One region of the Aquitalea aquatilis genome, then DNA from elsewhere that is predicted to be linked to it. Evidence: riboswitches for the same ligand, from Rfam matches in the RefSeq annotation. Region 1 holds a riboswitch; each other region holds the start of a gene.
What was found. Region 1 has a riboswitch for cobalamin ahead of FAZ30_RS14920 ((2Fe-2S) ferredoxin domain-containing protein). Riboswitches for the same ligand answer to the same signal wherever they lie in the genome.

Region 1 (5,811 bases):
GCGCGGTGCTGTTGCCGGCCTGCGGCAGCACGGTGGCGATGGCGGCGGGAATCGAAGCTGCATCCGGGGCCAGCAGCAGGGCAACCAGCAGGCGCGCCAGTTGATTGATATGGTCGATGGCATCGCTGCGGGTGTGCAGCAGCTGTGGGCTGCTCATCTCCAGCGGGACCGGCAGGTTTTCCAGCCGGCGGCCCTTGTCTTCCTGCAGTCCGTCCCAGTCCACACCCAGTGTGGCGGCCACGCTGGCCGGCAGGCTGGGCACCGCCAGATTGGGCAGGCGGGTGAGGGCGCACAGCATGTCCACCAGCGCCTCGCCCTGCGGCATGCGGCCAAGGATGTGCAGTCCGTCGCGGATTTGCGCCGCACCCAGTTCGCACAGATAGCCGTCGATGTCTTCGATGAGGTGGGCCACGTCCACGCCCTCCATCTTGGCCAGTGTCAGCGGTACGCCGTCGGCATTCAGCGTGGCATCCCACTCGTGGGCATGGTCGTGGCCGTGCTCATCATGGTCGTGGCTGTGGCCATGATGGTGATGATCATGCGCGCCATGGCTGTGGCCGGTGCTCTTGGCCGCCGGGCGGAACTGCATGCTGCCTGCCTTGACCGTGCTGGCGCTGGCAGCCTTGGCGGGCTGGCTCAGGCGGTAGCCCGGCTGGGCGGCCTTGGGCGGGTGGGCATGATGATGGTGATCATGCGCCGCATGTTGGTGATGGCCATGACCGTGTTCGTGTTCATCATGCTGATGGTCATGCCCCAGCATGGCGGCCAGATCGCTGTCCAGCCGCGCCTCCTTGATCAGATCCCAGATCTGCTGCTGCAACAGCGGCAGCTTGCTCGGGTCCAGCATTTCCACCTGGTAATACTCGTCCACCAGCTGGGTGAGCTGGGCTAGCGGGCCGTAGGTGTCGGCGGTGGTCATCGGCGGCGTCAGGTGGTCGATGATCACCGAATGGGCGCGGCGTTTGGCCTGCGAGCCTTCACCCGGATCATTCAGGATGAAGGGGTAAAACATGGGCATGTCGCCCAGCAAGGCGTCCGGGAAGCAGTGTTGCGACACGCCCACGCCCTTGCCCGGCAGCCATTCCAGCGTGCCATGCTTGCCGACGTGGACAATGGCGTCGGCCTGCCATTCGTCACGCAGCCAGCAGTACAGCGCGTAATAGTGATGGGTGGGCGGCAGGTCCGGCGTGTGGTAGATGGCGTCCGGGTCCATGCCATAGCCGCGCGGCGGCTGCAGCGCGACAAAGGCATTGCCCAGCTCCATGCCGGAAAATACCAGCTGGTCGCCATCGACATAGGCGGTGCCAGGCGCGGCGCCCCAGCGCTCCAGCATGCGTGTTTGCAGCGGGGCGGGCAGTTCAGCAAACCATTGCTGATACTGCGCCAGCGGTACGCGGGCAATGGCCTGGCGCAATTGCTCGGCGCTGAGGTAGTCGGTGTCGTAGCAGCCACGGTCGATCAACTGGTGCATCAGCGCATCGCTGCTGTCTGGCAGCGGGCCGATCTGGTAGCCATTGGCCTGCATGGCTTGCAGCAGCGCATACAGCGAGGCGGCGGAGTCCAGCCCCACCGCATTGCCCACTTGCGAGGCCTTGCTGTTGGAATTGGTAAAGATGAAGGCTACCCGTTTGGTGGCAGCCGGGGTGTGCTTCAGTCGCGCCAGCCGGGCGGCAATGCCGGCCAGGCGGCGCATGCGGTCGGGCAGCGGCTGGTAGTCGCTGCTGGCCGGGTCTTCCGGCTTGAACGACACCGGCACGCCGATGATGCGGCCATCGAACTCCGGCAGCGCCACATTCATGGCGGTGTCCAGCGGGTTCAGCCCACGCTCGGATTGCTCCCACTGCGCCTGGGTCATGCTGCTGGTGATGGCCTGCAGCACCGGGATATCCAGCTGCTCGAAGGCCTCTACTGCCCAGCTGGCGCTGGTGGCACCTTCGGCATTCACTTCGCCCATGGCAAAGGACGTCGTGTTGATCAGCACGCAGGGCTGGCCGGCGCGGGTGTCGCGCAGCAGTTGCAGCGCTGCCGGCATGCCGGCTTCGTCCTGGCTGCGCAGCGACGAGGTAAACAGCGGCAGCGCGTTGATCTGGCGCTCGGCCAGCATGTCTACCAGCATGTCGATGAAGCGGGTGTTGCCGCTCAGCCAGTGGGCGCGGTAGAAGCTGATGGCTACCGTGGGCCAGCCGGGTTGGCGAATTTCACACCAATCATCCAGCCAGTCATCCATGCTGCAAGCGTCGGACAGCTCCGGGTGATACAGGCCGTGCTCCGGCAAGGCGGCCGCAGGCAGATAGCCGTGGCCGGTCATCAGCAGACGGTCGGACAGGTAGCGCAGCAATTGCGCCATATTGCTGCTGCCACCGGCTTGCAGATAGGCATTGGCCTCTTGCTGGATGGATGGCGGCACGGTGCACAGCGCGGCCAGCTCCGGGTCCGGCTCGCCGGTGCCGCTGAGGATGATCAGCGCCTGCTTGCGTGCCAGCGCCTGCTGGTGCAGCGCGTCGAAAGCGGGGATGGACTGTACCCGGCCCAATACCCGCAGCAGCAGGATGCGGGCGCTGGCAAGTGGGCCGTCCAGCAGGGCCTGCATCTGGCTGGCGTCGGTAATGTGTTGCAGGGCGAAGCTGGCGACGCTGTCGAAGTCTGGCGGCAGCGGGGCGCGGCTCAGGGCGGTGAGGTCGGTGCCGGCGTGGCTGAGCAGCACGATGCCGCCCTGGTTGTGCTGCGTCATGGCGTGCTTTCACTGCTGACATCGCCCAAACCCAGGCGATGGAAAATCAGGGCTTCCACTGGCACGTCGCCCTGCAGATGCTCGCTGACAATGCGCTGCACCGCGTTGGCATCCACCTTGCGATACCACACGCCTTCCGGGTAGACCACCATGATGGGGCCTTCCTTGCATACGGCGAAACAATGACTGCGGGTGCGTTTCACCTTGAGGCCGTCACAGGCGTCGATGGCCTGGCCCAGCTGTTTGAACATGGCTTCGGCCTGCTGGCCATTTTCGGTGCAGCGCGGGCCGGTGCACATCAGCACATGGCGATAGTGCTGTCTCATCGGCGGCATTCCGGCAGGGTGGCGTGGCGTGCCGCTAACGGCTGGCTGGATGGATTCATGGCGGCCCTCTGGTGACGATAGGTCGCCGCAGGCGAGGGCACGGCGCGCCGGCGATGGGCGGCACGGTGCATTCCCCCGGTACACCCCGCCCGGATTCAGCCTGCGTCGACACGGATGACGGCCGGTCTCCTGGCTCGCGCTTCTTTACCCGGCATCGCCTTCCCGGGTGGCCCCGGTGGCATCGTGATGCGGACTCGTCGCTTACAGTTGCGGGGGCAGCTGCGGTGTCTCACCGCATTCCCGTTTCACCCCTGGCGGGGCACCGTCATTGAAGCGCGCATGATACGTGACAACCGGGTAAATGGGAATTCTGCCGACTGATTTTCAAGGCTTTTCCCATTGCGCCAGTGCGGTTTCCAGCTGTCGCCAGCCGGCCTCGTCTGGTGGCAGGCCCAGGCGCAGACTGGGGCCGTCGGCAAACTGGCGCAGCAGAATGCCGCGCCGGGCCAGGAAATCGAACAGCGCCGGGCAGTGCGCGCCCTGCAGCCACTGAAACAGATGGCTGCCTCCGGCCGGAATCAGGCCGTGCTGTTGCAATAGCTGTTGCAAACGCTGGCTGTCGCTGGCCAGTTGCGTGCGCATCGCCTGTTGCCAGTTTTTATCCTGCAAGGCCAAGGTCACCACTTCACGCGCCGGGCCGTTGATGCTCCACGGGCCGATGGCCTCGGCCAGTTGCTGCAACAGCGCCGGCCAGGCAAACACAAAACCCACCCGTGCCCCGGCCAGGCCGAAAAACTTGCCGATGGAGCGCAGTACGATCAGCCCTGGCAGGCCCACATCAGCCAGCAGGCTGTGCTCTGGCGTGGCATCCATGAAGGCTTCGTCGATGATCAGCCAGCCGCCACGACAGGCCAGTCGGGCGCGCCAGTCCTGCAGTTGTGCACGGGAGAAGGTGGTCCCGGTGGGGTTGTTGGGGTGGCACAGCAGCAGCACGTCCAGCTGGTCGATGGCAGCGTCGATGTCCTCCGGCGCATGGCGGCTCAACTGGTGGCCGTTTTGCTCCCAGTGCCAGGGGTGTTCGGCATAACACAAGGGCAGCATGCCCACCCGGCACGCTGGGCGCAGGGTGGGCAATAGCTGGATGGCCGGCTGCGAGCCGGCTACCGGCAGTAGCAGCGGGCTGCCGTAGTAATCCGCCGCCGCTTGTTCCAGCCCGTCATCCTCTTCGGGCAGCCGCTGCCAGCTGCGCGGGCTGGCCGCCGGCACTGGCCAGCCTTGTGGGTTCAAGCCGGTGGACAGATCCAGCCAGTCTTGCGCGGGAATGCCGTATTGCTGCGCGGCACGCAGGATGCCGCCTCCGTGTTCAAGCATGTGTGAAGCTCCAGATGAGGCCGCCGCCCAGCAGCGCCACGGCCACCCACAGCCACAGGCTGCGCTGTACCAGCGCGATGGCGCGGGCAATGTCTTCGGCTAAGGGCGGGCGTTGCAGGCCCAGCGTGGGGCGCTGCTTCAGCTTGCCGTGATAGCTGGCGGCACCGCCCAGCAGCACGCCCAGCGCACCGGCACCGGCGGCCATGACCGGGCCGGCATTGGGGCTGTACCAGGTGGGGGCCTGGGCGCGCCAGCATTGCCAGCCCTGGCGGGTATGGCCCAGCACGATGTAAGTGAGCGCGGTGAGGCGGGCGGGAATCAGGTTGAGTACATCGTCAAACCGGGCGGCCGCCCAGCCAAAATGCAGGAAGCGCTCATTGCGATAGCCCCACATGGCGTCCAGGGTATTGGCGGCGCGGTACAGTACCACGCCGGGCGCGCCCAGCAGCAAAAACCAGAACACGGCGGCAAAGATGGCATCGCTGCCGTTTTCCAGCACCGATTCGATGGTGGCGCGTGCCACGGCGGTTTCGTCCAGTTCGCTGGTGTTGCGGCTGACGATCATCGACACCTTGTAACGGGCCAGCGGCAAGTCGCCAGCGCGCAGCGCATCGAGCACCGCCTGGGCATGCTCGCGCAGGCTTTGCGCGCCAATGGCGAGGTACAGCAACAAGACCGATGCCAGCTGGCCCAGCCACGGTAAACGTGACAGCCAGCAAGCCAGGCCGGTCAGTGGCAGTAGCAGCAGGCTGATGCCCAGCACACCGCGCAGGCGCATGCGCCACACCGGTTCGGCTAGTGGCTGTGCCGGGTACAGCGCCTGTTCCACCCTGCGCACCAGATAGCCATAGCCCACTAGCGGATGCCAGCGCCGTGGCTCACCCAGCAAGCGGTCCAGCACTACGGCAAACAACAGAAAAACAGCTGAAATCACGTCACGCGCCTATATAATCGCCGGCTTCGGGGCGGCCGCTTGCCGCGCTGCCCTACCGTTGAAAAAGCGACATTCTAGGGGTCTTCCCGAAAAATTGCGCGCTGGAGAACTGCATGTCCGCCAAAACCATCATGATTCAGGGCACCACCTCGGATGCCGGCAAGAGCACTTTCGCCACTGGCTTTTGCCGTCTGCTGGCGCGGCGCGGCTTGCGCGTGGCCCCGTTCAAGCCGCAGAACATGGCGCTCAATAGTGCGGTGACAGTGGATGGTGGCGAGATCGGTCGTTCGCAAGCAGTGCAGGCACTGGCCTGCGGCGTGGAGCCGCACACCGACATGAATCCGGTGCTGCTCAAGCCCAATAGCAACACCGGCTCCCAGCTCATCATCCAGGGCCATGCCGTGGGCAATATGGACGCGGTGTCCTATCACGCCTACAAGCCGGTGGCG
Region 2 (5,811 bases), 520 kb from region 1:
TCGTGCTGCCACTGCCCGACCAACGCCATGATGTCGCCAGCAGTGCGCGGCATGACGGCATCGGCGGCCAGCAGGCCCTTGTCCTGTGCAAAGACCACCATTTGCAGCAGTAGGGAGGGGCTGAGTTTGGCGGCCAATAGCATGTCCTTGTCCAGCAAGATCTGGCGGCGCTCGCCAAAGCCGATGACCCGCCCGGCAGCAAACAGGGCGATATCATCCGCCAGCCCGCAGGCCAGATCGACATCGTGGGTGGAAAACACGATGGTGATGCCTTGTTGCATCAGGGTTTGCAGGATTTCAATCAGCTGGGCAATGCCTTCGTGATCCAGCCCGGCGGTGGGTTCATCCAGTAGCAGCACCTCCGGGGCCATGGCCAATGCGCCGGCAATGGCGACCCGTTTCTTTTGTCCGCCGGAGAGCATGTGCGGCGGGCGGTTTTCCAGCCCGGCCAGGCCCATGGCCCGTATTGCTTCCTCTACTCTTTGTTGTGCGGCGGCGGCCTCCAGCCCCTGGTTTAATGGCCCGAACGAGATGTCTTCAAATACCGAGGCCGCAAACAGCTGGTCATCGGCATCCTGCAAGACCAGGCCCACCTTGCTGCGCAGCCGGTTAAGCCCCTGGCGCGAGTAGGTCACGGCCTCCTGCTCCAGCAACACGCTGCCATGATCCGGCCGCAAGGTTCCATTCAGATGCTGCAAAAAAGTGCTCTTGCCCGAGCCGTTTGGCCCGAGCAAGGCCAGGCAGCGGCCCCGTTGAATGGAAAGATTGATGCCTGACAGCGCAATGACATTGCCAGGAAAGGTATAGCCAAGCTGCTGGACACTGAGAATGGTGTTCATGAAAAAAGGGTTCCGACCAGCACTACGCTACCCAGTAACAGGCTGGTCCATGTCAGGCGTGTCAGGGATAGCGGCTGCGTGCGCCGCAGGACGTTGAATTCGCCGTTCCAGCCGCGGGCGGCCAGGCCGTTTTCCATCCTGCCGGCCCGATCCATGGCGCGTGGAAACAGATTGGCCAGTAGCAGGCCGAGCGAGCGCAGCTGTTGCTTGCGATTGCTTTGTCCCAGTCGCGCGGCCTGTGCCGTATGCATGGCGCTGGCGGTGTCCAGCAGCAGGAAAACCAGCCGGTACATGATCAGGCTGATTTCGGCAATCTCGCGCGGCAGGCCGATTTTGCGCAGGCTGGCCAGGATATCGGTGACCGGGGTGGTCAGGGCAAGCAGCAGCAGGCAGCAGATTCCGGCGAAAGATCTGAGCAGCAGGCCGCATACCGTTGGCAGCGCCGCTGGGGACAAGCTCAGGCCGTGGCGGCTGACATCAAACAGCATGCTCAGCCCGGCGGTCAGCAGGAAGCCGGCGGGTATCAGGGCATAGCGCAACCAGAGTCGCAACGGCACTCTTGCACCCAGCAGCGTCACGCTCAGTACGCTGGCGATGATGCAAGGGGCGGCCGGCCAGGGTGGCAGGCTGATGGCCAGCAGCAACATGCCGATAGCCAGCAGGGCCTTTTCCAGCACCGGCCTTTCCCGCCAGCGACTCAGATGCGCATAGTGATCAATGCTCAGCTTCATCGCGGGCGGCCAGTCCCTGGCGTTTGCCGATGACGTAGCCGATGACGCCAGCGCCAATGGCGGCCTGCAAGGCAAACAGCAGGCTTTCCACTTCGCCGCTTGGCGGCTCCCAGATGGGGGAGAACCAGGGCTGGTAGCCTGGCTTGGCGTGGGTAATGGCGGCGGTGGCCTGATCGTCCGAGCCGGCAAATTTGCCTTCGACCAGCAAGAGCGGCAGCACCAGCAGTGCGACCGTGCCCAACAGCAGCCATTTGCTACGGGATGACTTGGCCATTAGCGTGTCTCCCCGGCAAGAATGCTGACTTTTCTGATATCGGCTACCTTGCCGGCCAGCGCATCCATCACCACCACCGTCAGCATGCCCTCGGCAATGGCCAATGGCACTTGCGTCAGCGCAAAAATGCCACCGAACTTGATGGCGGCAGTCATGAAGCCACCCACCGGGTCCGGATAGGCGAGTGCCAGCTGGATGGAGGTGGTGATATATGTGGCCAGATCCCCCAGCGCAGCGGCAAGAAACATCGACACCGCCACCGACAAGCCAAGGCGCTGCCCCAGCTTCCACAAGCCATAGCTGACCCAGGGGCCGACGATGGCCATGGAGAACAGGTTGGCCCCGAGCGTGGTCAGGCCGCCATGGGCGAGCAGCAAGGCCTGGAACAGCAAGACCATGGCCCCCAGCACCGCCATCACCGCCGGCCCGAATACCACCGCGCCAAAACCGGTACCGGTGGGGTGCGAGCAGGAGCCGGTCACGCTGGGCATTTTCAGGGCAGACAAGACAAAGGCAAAGGCGCCGGCAGCGGCCAGATTCATTCTGGCTTGCGGACGTTCCGACAGGATTTTGCGTATGTGCCAGACACCGCCGGCAAAGAAAGGAGCAGAAACGGAATACCAGGCAAGACAGTGCTTGGCCGGCAAATAGCCTTCCATGATGTGCATGAGGATGACCCACAGTGAAAGTGGCGCGGACTCTCTATACAGCCCCCCGGCTGCATGACAAGCGCGCTCACAGACGATGATGGCAGGTCTCCTGACTTCCGGCTCCAGCAGCGTTGCGCGTCTTCCCGGCTTGGTGTCTTGCTGGTGGATGCAGCCAAGACAGCCAGTGACATGATGCGCAAAACCTAACCGATTACAGTTGCGGGGGCAGTTGCAGCATTGCACTGCATTCCCTTTTCACCGGCGTTGCCGGCACCATCAATGGCCGTCAGGATACGCCAACTTCATGCCCTGCGCAAAATGGCCGCCCTGGCGCACGCCCCGGGCATGGCGCGGGTGCTGCTTGTCTGGCACCTCCAGCCTCGGGCTGCCCACGGGCGGCCGGCAGTGGCTCCTGGCAAGGCAAGCCTCCTTAAGTGTTCGCATTTTGTCAGGCACTGCATTTCGGTTCATTTCCTGGTTTTCATCAGCGCCTCTGCATGCATTTTCCTTGTCTTGCTTCCTGCCAAATGTACAAACGCACGGCTGCTGACTCGCCACGCCACAAAAAGCAGCGGCTGCGGCTGCGGTTGTGGCTGTGTGTCCTCGCTGGCAGGCAACTGAATGATTTGATTAAAAATCAGCGGCTTGAAATGGTGGCTCTGCTTGCAGCACCCCCGTGCAATCTAGCTTTTGTCATATTTGACAGGAAAAATTACAACACTTTCAAGAAAATTCTTTTCAACATGAAGATGCTGAGCTTACAATTGTAAATAACAACAGCTTAAACATTTAATATCTAATTCGCTCGACACCATTGTCATGGTGCTGAGGCGGGTGGCAAGGCTGTTGCGGGTGGTTTGCGAGTGTTCTGGCTGACTGCGTCTTGCGCAGTGGCGGTGGAAGCTTGCGGGGAAGGGCGCCAGGCTGGCGTTCTGTCTGGGGCAGTGTGCTGCCCTGTTAATGCGATGGAGTTTTAGAAAATGAAAAAGATTGTTTCTGTCTTGGTAATCGGGTTGGGCATTTACTCTGCTGGCGCGCTGGCAGCGGATGGCACCATTACCATCAACGGCAAGATCACGGCCAATACCTGCACCATCACCGGCACCAGTGGCAGCAACGTCACCGTGACCCTGCCGACGGTGTCCACCTCTGCGCTGGCTACTGCCGGCCAGGTTGCCGGTGTCACCCCGTTTGCGCTGAACCTGAGCAACTGTAACGGCACCAGTGCCCAGACCCATTTCGAACTGGGTGCCACGGTGGACCAGAGCACCGGTAACCTGTTCAATGCCAGCGGTTCCGGCATGGCCACCAATGTGGAAGTACAGCTGCTGAACAATACCTTCCAGCCGATCAATGTTGCCACCAGCGCCAACTCGCAAACCGTCACCCTGTCCGGCAGCTCGCCGAACAAGACCGGCACCATGAACTACTACGCCCAGTACATCGCCACCGGTGGCGCATCCACCGCGGGTACGGTGAATACCAGTGTTCAGTACTCGATGATTTACAACTAAGCAGCACCCGCCCGGTGGTCTGGGGAGTGCCTCCCCGGATCGCCAGGGCAATCGTTGAGGCAGGTGCAGAATGAAAAAAATAGCAAAACTCGGGGCAGTCGTGTTCACCAGCATGGCCATGTTGCTGGCATCCGCCGCGCAGGCCAATGTGGTGATTACCGGTACACGCATCATCTACAAGTCAGATGATCGCGAAGTCACCATCAAGATGGACAATGTTGGCCATGACCCGGCGCTGGTACAGGCGTGGGCAGATCGTGGCAATGAAAAGTCCGAACCCACCACGGCCGATGCGCCCTTCCTGATCATGCCGCCGATTTTCCGGGTGGACCCGGCTAAGGCGCAAACGGTGCGCCTGACCTTTACCGGCGATAGCGTGCCGCAAGACCGCGAGTCGGTGTTCTGGCTGAATATCCTGGATATTCCGCCCCTGCCCAAGGCCAGCAACGAGCAGCACAACTATGTGCAGGTGGCCTTCCGCTCCCGCCTCAAGCTGTTCTATCGCCCGGCCGGCCTGGCCGGCAATCCGGATGATGCGGCAGACAAACTCAGCTGGCAGCTGGTTTCCCTGGGGGGAAAGCTTGGCTACGCCTTGCGCGCCAGCAATGCCAGTGCCTTTCATGTCTCGCTCAATTTCAGTGCCATCCAGCTGGGTGGTCATGAATACCGCAGCGAGGGTGGCATGGTCGCACCCGGTGGCAGTGCCGATTTCAAGCTGAAGGGGCTGACTGCGCGCCCCACCGGCGAGGCCGCGCTGCTCTACGAAAGCATCAATGATTTTGGTGCTCCGGTTGCGCACAGCCTGCAGCTGAAACCTTGATCAATCAGGACCGGGCCGCCGCGACGCATGTCGTTTGTGCCGGCCGGGTTCATGCCAGATAGCGTGCTGCCATGATAAAAAATCCTAGCCGACAGGCATCGGCCTGCTGGATACCCAAACCATTGAGCCTGATGCTGATCGCCGTGTTCAGTCCGGGGGCAGCCTGGGCGGCCGATACCAATCCGGCGGACGGCGTCGTGGCATTGAACGATGTGCAGTTCAATCCCGCCTTTCTGGGGCAGACTCCGGATGGCAAGCCGCTGGATCTGTCGCGCTTCAGCGGCAATGGTGCGGCACTGCCGGGGACTTATCGTGCCGATGTGTTCGTCAATATGGGCTGGCTGGGACGGCGCGATGTCGTGCTGCGCGAGCGGGATGATCACAAGGTGGTGGCCTGTTTTAACCGCGCCATGCTGGATGAAATGGGTGTGGACTTCAGCCGCCTGCAAGACAGCGACGCCCTGACCCGACAAGACGCAAGCCGCTGCCATGAGATCGGTGCCATCGTGCCGGGGGCAAGCAGCAGCTTCAATGCTTCCGATCTGAAGCTGGATGTCAGCATTCCCCAGTTGTATGTCCACAGCCATGCGCGTGGTTATGTGGACCCGCAATACTGGGATGCCGGTGCACCCTTTGCCGGCTTCATCAATTACAACGCCAATGCCTATCGCTATGACAACGGTAGCGTCGGCAAGACCACACAGTACTATCTGGGCAGCAATGCCGGGCTGAATATCGGCGAGTGGCGGCTGCGCCATAATGCGGCGCTGACACAGCAGAGCTACCAGAACCAGTCTGGCGACGGACGCCATTACCAGAGTATTTCTGCCTATGCCCAGCACGACCTGACGGCATGGCAATCGGTGTTGACGGTGGGCGACAGCTTTACGCCGTCCGATCTGTTCAGTTCGGTGGGTTTCCGCGGGGCACAGATCAACTCCGACGACCGCATGCTGCCGGAATCGATGCAGGGCTATGCGCCG
Region 3 (5,811 bases), 2.2 Mb from region 1:
TGGCAGCGAACCATGCAGGGCCTGGTGTACGGCAAATTCGCGGCAGCGCTGCAGGGGGGAGGTGGCCATGCTGGTCACTGGTGCCAGCTGGTTCAGCCGCTGCCAGCTGCGGGCCATCTGTTCACAGCCCAGATCATTCAGCGGCAGATCGGTACGGCCGATCAGCCGGCCGTCGTGGTCGATCTCGCCGTGGCGCAGCAGGGTCAGCGTGTAGGGGTTCATCAATCCTTCTCCGTCACTCCGGCCTGGGCAAAAGTGGCCATCTCGGCATGCAGCTTGATGGCCAGTTGCAACAGCGGTACGCAGGTCGCCGCGCCGGAGCCTTCACCCAGCCGCATGCCCAGTTCCACCAGCGGCTCCAGCCCCAGCGCCTCCAGTGCCAGGCGGTGGCCGGTTTCTTCCGAGCGATGGCTGGCCAGCAGCCAGGCGGCCACGGCAGGGTTGATGGCGCGGGCAGCCAGTGCGGCTGCGCTGGCGATGAAGCCATCCACCAGAGACGGCACGCCCTGTAGGGCACCTTCCAGATAGAAGCCGGCCATGGCGGCGATTTCCAGCCCGCCCAGTTCGGCCAGCACTTGCGTGCCGCTCAACGGCTGCCCTTGCAGGCGCTGCAGTGCCTGTGCCACCACGCGGCGCTTGTTGGCGAGGCCGGCGTCGTCGATGCCGGTGCCGCGGCCGACGATGAGATCGACCTCAAGATTGGCCAGGCGGCAGATCAGCGCCGCCGACGGCGTGGTATTGCCAATGCCCATATCGCCGGCGATCAGCAGATTGGCACCCTGTTCGATGGCGCGGCGGGCGGCGGCGCGGCCCACTTCCAGCGCGGCCTCCACCTCGGTCGTGCTCATGGCGGCCTCAAGCGCCAGATTGGCCGTGCCGGCAGCGACCTTGGCATAGACAATGGGCAGTTCCGGCAGCTGACCCAGCACACCCACATCCACCACTTCCAGCCGGGCGGAGATGGCGCGGGCCAGCACGCAGATGGCCGCGCCGCCGGCGGCAAAGTTCTTCACCATTTCGCCGGTCACGATGGACGGGTAGGCCGATACGCCTTCGGCAGTCACGCCGTGGTCACCAGCAAAAACGGTAATGGCCGGCGTCAGCGCGGCCGGAATGGTCTGGCCTTGCCAGGCGGCAAAGCGGCAGGCCACCGTTTCCAGTACACCCAGGCTGCCGGCCGGCTTGGTCAGCGAGTTCTGGCGCTGCAGGGCAGCCTGATAAGAAGCGTGGGCGGGCAGGGCGATGGACTGGGTCATGATGCGGTGTTCTCTGGTTGGCATGGGCTAGAGCGGGACTCTAAGTCATGGGGGGCGGCGCGGCAAGCGGCATGCCGGTATGGCATGGGCATTGCCATTTGCATATGGCAACAAATCGCTGATGATCGCTCTATTTTCGCGACAATTCGCTTTATAATTCCCGCCAGACAGGTGTCCGGGCTTTGCCGCCCGGATGAAACGGGAAGCCGGTGCAAGACCGGCGCTGCCCCCGCAACGGTAAGGTCTGGCCTTTTGCTGGCCAAGGTTGTGCCATCGCCACTGTTCACATCGAACGGGAAGGCGCACGACTGCAAGACCAAGCCCGGAGACCGGCCTGTCGCCGGCGGCTGCCTGTGCGGCTGCCGGTGCTGGAGTATCGCGGGGAGGCGATCTTGCAGACAGCGGAGCGCGCCAGCTGCGCCGCTCCGCATGCCATGATGTTCAAGCGGCGAAAGCCGTCCTCTTCGCACTCCTCGCGGCAGCAGCCTGTCAGCTCTGCCGGTTTTTCATTTCAGGAGTGTGTGTTTCATGTTCAAGCCGCAACAAATCGGGCTGCTGGTGTCGCTGATCGGCACCGGCATGGCCCATGCCGACAATCTGCCGCAATTCCAGGGCGAGGAAGTGGTGGTAACGGCCAGCCGCCAGCCGCAATCCATCACCAAGACCCTGTCTGACATCAGTGTGATTACCCGCGACGACATCGAGCAATCTGCCGTCACCAGCTTGCCGCAACTGCTGGCACGCCAGCCCGGGGTTGAAGTGGTCAGTTCCGGTGGTGCCGGCAGCCAGGCCAGCATCTACCTGCGTGGCAGCAATGCCAACCAGACCGTGGTGTTGCTGGATGGTGTGCGTATCGTCTCGGCCACCACCGGTACCACGGCGCTGGAAAACATCCCGCTGGACAATATCGAGCGCATCGAAATCCTGCGTGGCAGCAGCTCCAGCCTGTATGGTGCCGATGCCATCGGCGGCGTGATCCAGATTTTCACTCGCCAGGGTAGCGGTGCCCCGCGTTTCAATGCTGCGCTGGGCGTGGGCGACCATGGTCTGTTCCAGTCAGCCGCTGGGGTGGCTGGCAAGCTGGACAATACCGCCTTCAGCCTGCAGTTCAGCCAGCAGCAAACCAATGGCATCTCCGCCACCAATGCGCAGAGCAGCAGCTATAACCCCGACCGTGATCCCTACCGCAACCTGTCCTACTCGGCCAACCTGACCCAGACGCTGGCTGCCGGCCAGGAGCTGTCGCTGCGCCTGTTCCAGACCAACGGCAAAATGGATTACGACGGCTACAACAGCCACGGTGAAGATCTGCAACGCAGTCGCCAGAGCGGTGCCAGCCTGGAATCCAAAAACAGCCTCACCGACAACTGGACCTCCACCCTGCGTTTCAGCCACAGCGTTGACAGACAGGAGCACTGGACCAATGGCGACATGGCCCAGCGTGCCGACCTGTATCAGACCGCCCAGAACGAATGGCTGTGGCAGAACGATATCCACACCGGGCTGGGAAATTGGCTGGCTGGCTTCGACTATACCCAGCAGCATGTGGACAGCAGCACGGCTTTTGATGTCAGCGAACGCAGCAACAAGGCGGTGTTCATCGGCTACAGCGGCGAATTCGGCAAGCATTTGCTGCAAGCCAGTGCCCGTCATGATCAGGATGAGCAGTTTGGCGGCAAAACCACCGGCCAGCTGGGTTACGGCTATCGCCTGAACGAGGCGCTGACTGCACGCGCCAGCTATGGCACCGCCTTCAAGGCCCCCACCTTCAATGACCTGTACTACCCGCTGGATAGCTATGGCTACGCCGGCAACCCCCACCTGCAGCCGGAGACATCGCGCAATGCCGAGCTGGCCTTGCAATACAAGGCTAATGGCAGTTCGGCCTCGCTGACGCTGTTTCACAACAGCATCGACAACATGATTGCCATTACCTCCGACTACAGCACCATGACCAATATCAGCCATGCCACCATCCGTGGTGCCACGTTGGCGGCGGCCAAGGCTGTCGGCAACTGGGACTGGTCTGGCTCTGCCACCTATCAGGACCCGCTGGACCATTCCGGCCACCAGCAATTGCAGCGACGTGCCCGCGCCTACGGGCAGCTGGCGGCCGCCTATGACTGGGGGCGAGTGACTACCGGGCTGGAGTGGCAGGTCAGTGCCAAGCGGCGTGACACGACCGATAGCGGCAGCAATGTCTGGCTGGGCGGCTATACGTTGACCAATCTCTATGCCAATTACCGCTTTGCCCGCGAGTGGACTGCCAATCTCAAGCTCAGCAATGTGTTCGACCGTCATTACACTACGCTCTATGGCTACAACACGGCGGGCCTTGGCGGGTATATCGGCGTAAGCTATCAGCAGAAATAAACCTTGCTTGCTACCTTATAGGTGGCAGCCCCTTCTTGGTTTGTAGCCGGGCCTCCTTGCTGGAGGCCCGGTTTTTCGGGATATCAAGTTCATGACCCACCTGATCAGCGGCGGCTCCCGCTCCGGTAAAAGCCGCTACGCCGAACAACTGGCCGTGCAGCATGGCGGCCCGGTGACTTACATCGCCACTGCCGAAGTGCGCGATGATGAGTTTGCCGAACGGGTGCGCCAGCACCGTTTGCAGCGGCCGCAGCACTGGCACGTGCTGGAAGCCGAGCGTGGTCTGGCCGAACTGGTGCTGGGACATGATCAGGAAGACGGCCTGTTGCTGGTGGATTGCCTGGGCATGTGGCTGATGCGCTTTTTCCGCAGCGACGACCAGTTCGACGAAATGGACTTCGTGCAGGAAAGGCAATGGCTGCTGGAAGCCATTGCGGCAGTGCAAGGCCAGCTGTTGCTGGTCAGCAATGAAATCGGCTGGGGCGTGATGCCGATGAGCAGCGTGGCACGGCGCTATGGCGATCTGCTTGGCCGGCTCAATCAGGACATCGCCGCCCGCTGCCAGCGCGTGACCCTGGTGGCCTGCGGCCTGCCGCTGGCGCTCAAGGGCGGCTGATGGCCCGGTTTGGACGCGCCGGCTGGTTGTTGCTGGCACTGCTGCTGGCCCCGGCCCAGGCGGCCATAGTCGTGCGCGACGGTGCCGGCCAAGGGCTGATACTGCCAAGTGCTGCCCGGCGCATTGTTTCGCTCTCTCCGCATGCCACCGAAATGCTCTACGCCATCGGTGCCGGCTCACGGCTGGTGGCGACGGTGGATTACAGCAACTATCCGCCAGCAGCACGCCAGCTACCGCGGGTGGGCGGCTATAGCGGGGTCAGCCTGGAAGCGGTCATGCGTCAGCAGCCCGATCTGGTAGTGGCCTGGCAGGATGGCGGCAATCCACGCGAACTGGAGCGCTTGCGCCAGCTTGGCGTGCCGGTGTTCATCAGCCATCCCTTGCAGCTGGAAGACATCGCCAGCGAGATGCACCGCCTGGGCCAGTTGACCGCCACGCAGCCGCAAGCCGATGCGGCGGCCAGCCGCTATCGCCAGCGTCTGCTGCAACTGCGCCAGCGTTATGCCCGCCGTCCGCCGCTGACGGTGTTTTACCAGATCAGCAGTGCCCCCATCTTTACCGTCAGCCAGCGCAGCTTCATGGGTTCGGTCATGCAGCTGTGCGGTGGGCGCAATGTCTTTGGTGGCCTTGCCCAGGCTGCGCCGCAGGTCAGCATGGAAGCGGTTGTCGCGGCTCAGCCACAAGTCATACTGGCTGGCCGCGCCGATATCCTGCGCATGTGGGACCGCTGGCCGGCCTTGCCGGCAGTGGCCAAAGCGACGCGCTATGTGGTGGATGAGGATTTGCTGACCATTCCCGGCCCACGGCTGCTGGACGGGGCCGTGGCCATGTGTGCCACGCTGGACACAGCACGGCGTAGTCTGGGTTTGACGCTGGACTAGCCGACCGTTATCCTCGCCGCCATGGACAAGGAACTGGAATATCTCGAATCCCGCGTGCAGGCATTGATTGGCCGCATCAAGGAACTGGAAACCCAGAACGGCCGTTTTGCCCAGGCGCTGGCTGAAGCGCTGAAGGAAAACGCCGAGCTGAATTTCCGTGTGAACGAAACCCGCAGTCGCGTGGCCGCGCTGGTGGAGCGCCTGCCGAAGGCGGATGAACCGGAGCAGGGCGCAGGAGAGGCAGAATGAGCGATATCGTGCAGGTGGACATCGAATTGCTGGGTCGTCACTTCACCATAGGCTCACCCGCCGACGAGCGCGAAACCCTGCTGGAAGCGGTCAGACTGCTGGAAGGCAAGATCGACATGATCCAGCAGCATGGCAAGGTGATGGATGCGGACAAGATCGCCATCATGGCCGCGCTGAACATTGCCCACGATTTGTTACGCACCAAAGTGGGAGAGGGCTTGGAAATGGCCTCATTCCAGCGTAAAATACGCAATATGAGCGAGGCAGCCGACACGGCGCTTCGCGAAAGCCAGCAAGCCCTGTTCTGAACAGGCAGGCTGGCGGACACTACAGATCAGCTTATCCCCTGCGGTGTTCGTGACGGCAAACAATTCCTTTGTACCAATGCGTTCGCTTCTGGTTGCCAGCGTGAGTCACGGGTGTGTCGGGTCCCTTG

Region 2: another riboswitch for cobalamin. It lies ahead of FAZ30_RS17255 (energy-coupling factor ABC transporter permease); the one in region 1 lies ahead of FAZ30_RS14920 ((2Fe-2S) ferredoxin domain-containing protein).
Region 3: another riboswitch for cobalamin. It lies ahead of FAZ30_RS04450 (TonB-dependent receptor domain-containing protein); the one in region 1 lies ahead of FAZ30_RS14920 ((2Fe-2S) ferredoxin domain-containing protein).

What each region holds. Positions count from the first base shown of each region.
Region 1 covers NZ_CP039731.1:3,174,196-3,180,006, forward strand. Annotated here, with positions in the region: gene FAZ30_RS14915 (cobaltochelatase subunit CobN) at 1-2,731, opposite strand, end outside; gene FAZ30_RS14920 ((2Fe-2S) ferredoxin domain-containing protein) at 2,728-3,057, opposite strand; cobalamin riboswitch at 3,220-3,399, opposite strand; gene cobD (threonine-phosphate decarboxylase CobD) at 3,442-4,428, opposite strand; gene cbiB (adenosylcobinamide-phosphate synthase CbiB) at 4,421-5,362, opposite strand; gene FAZ30_RS14935 (cobyric acid synthase) at 5,476-5,811, shown strand, end outside.
Region 2 covers NZ_CP039731.1:3,690,046-3,695,856, reverse strand. Annotated here, with positions in the region: gene FAZ30_RS17270 (energy-coupling factor ABC transporter ATP-binding protein) at 1-839, opposite strand, end outside; gene cbiQ (cobalt ECF transporter T component CbiQ) at 836-1,570, opposite strand; gene FAZ30_RS17260 (energy-coupling factor ABC transporter substrate-binding protein) at 1,554-1,844, opposite strand; gene FAZ30_RS17255 (energy-coupling factor ABC transporter permease) at 1,844-2,512, opposite strand; cobalamin riboswitch at 2,577-2,787, opposite strand; gene FAZ30_RS17250 (fimbrial protein) at 3,475-4,008, shown strand; gene FAZ30_RS17245 (fimbria/pilus periplasmic chaperone) at 4,079-4,828, shown strand; gene FAZ30_RS17240 (fimbria/pilus outer membrane usher protein) at 4,960-5,811, shown strand, end outside.
Region 3 covers NZ_CP039731.1:987,287-993,097, reverse strand. Annotated here, with positions in the region: gene FAZ30_RS04460 (histidine phosphatase family protein) at 1-222, opposite strand, end outside; gene cobT (nicotinate-nucleotide--dimethylbenzimidazole phosphoribosyltransferase) at 222-1,256, opposite strand; cobalamin riboswitch at 1,409-1,608, shown strand; gene FAZ30_RS04450 (TonB-dependent receptor domain-containing protein) at 1,785-3,629, shown strand; gene cobU (bifunctional adenosylcobinamide kinase/adenosylcobinamide-phosphate guanylyltransferase) at 3,721-4,245, shown strand; gene FAZ30_RS04440 (cobalamin-binding protein) at 4,245-5,126, shown strand; gene FAZ30_RS04435 (hypothetical protein) at 5,148-5,375, shown strand; gene FAZ30_RS04430 (cell division protein ZapA) at 5,372-5,683, shown strand; RNA gene ssrS (6S RNA) at 5,716-5,811, shown strand, end outside.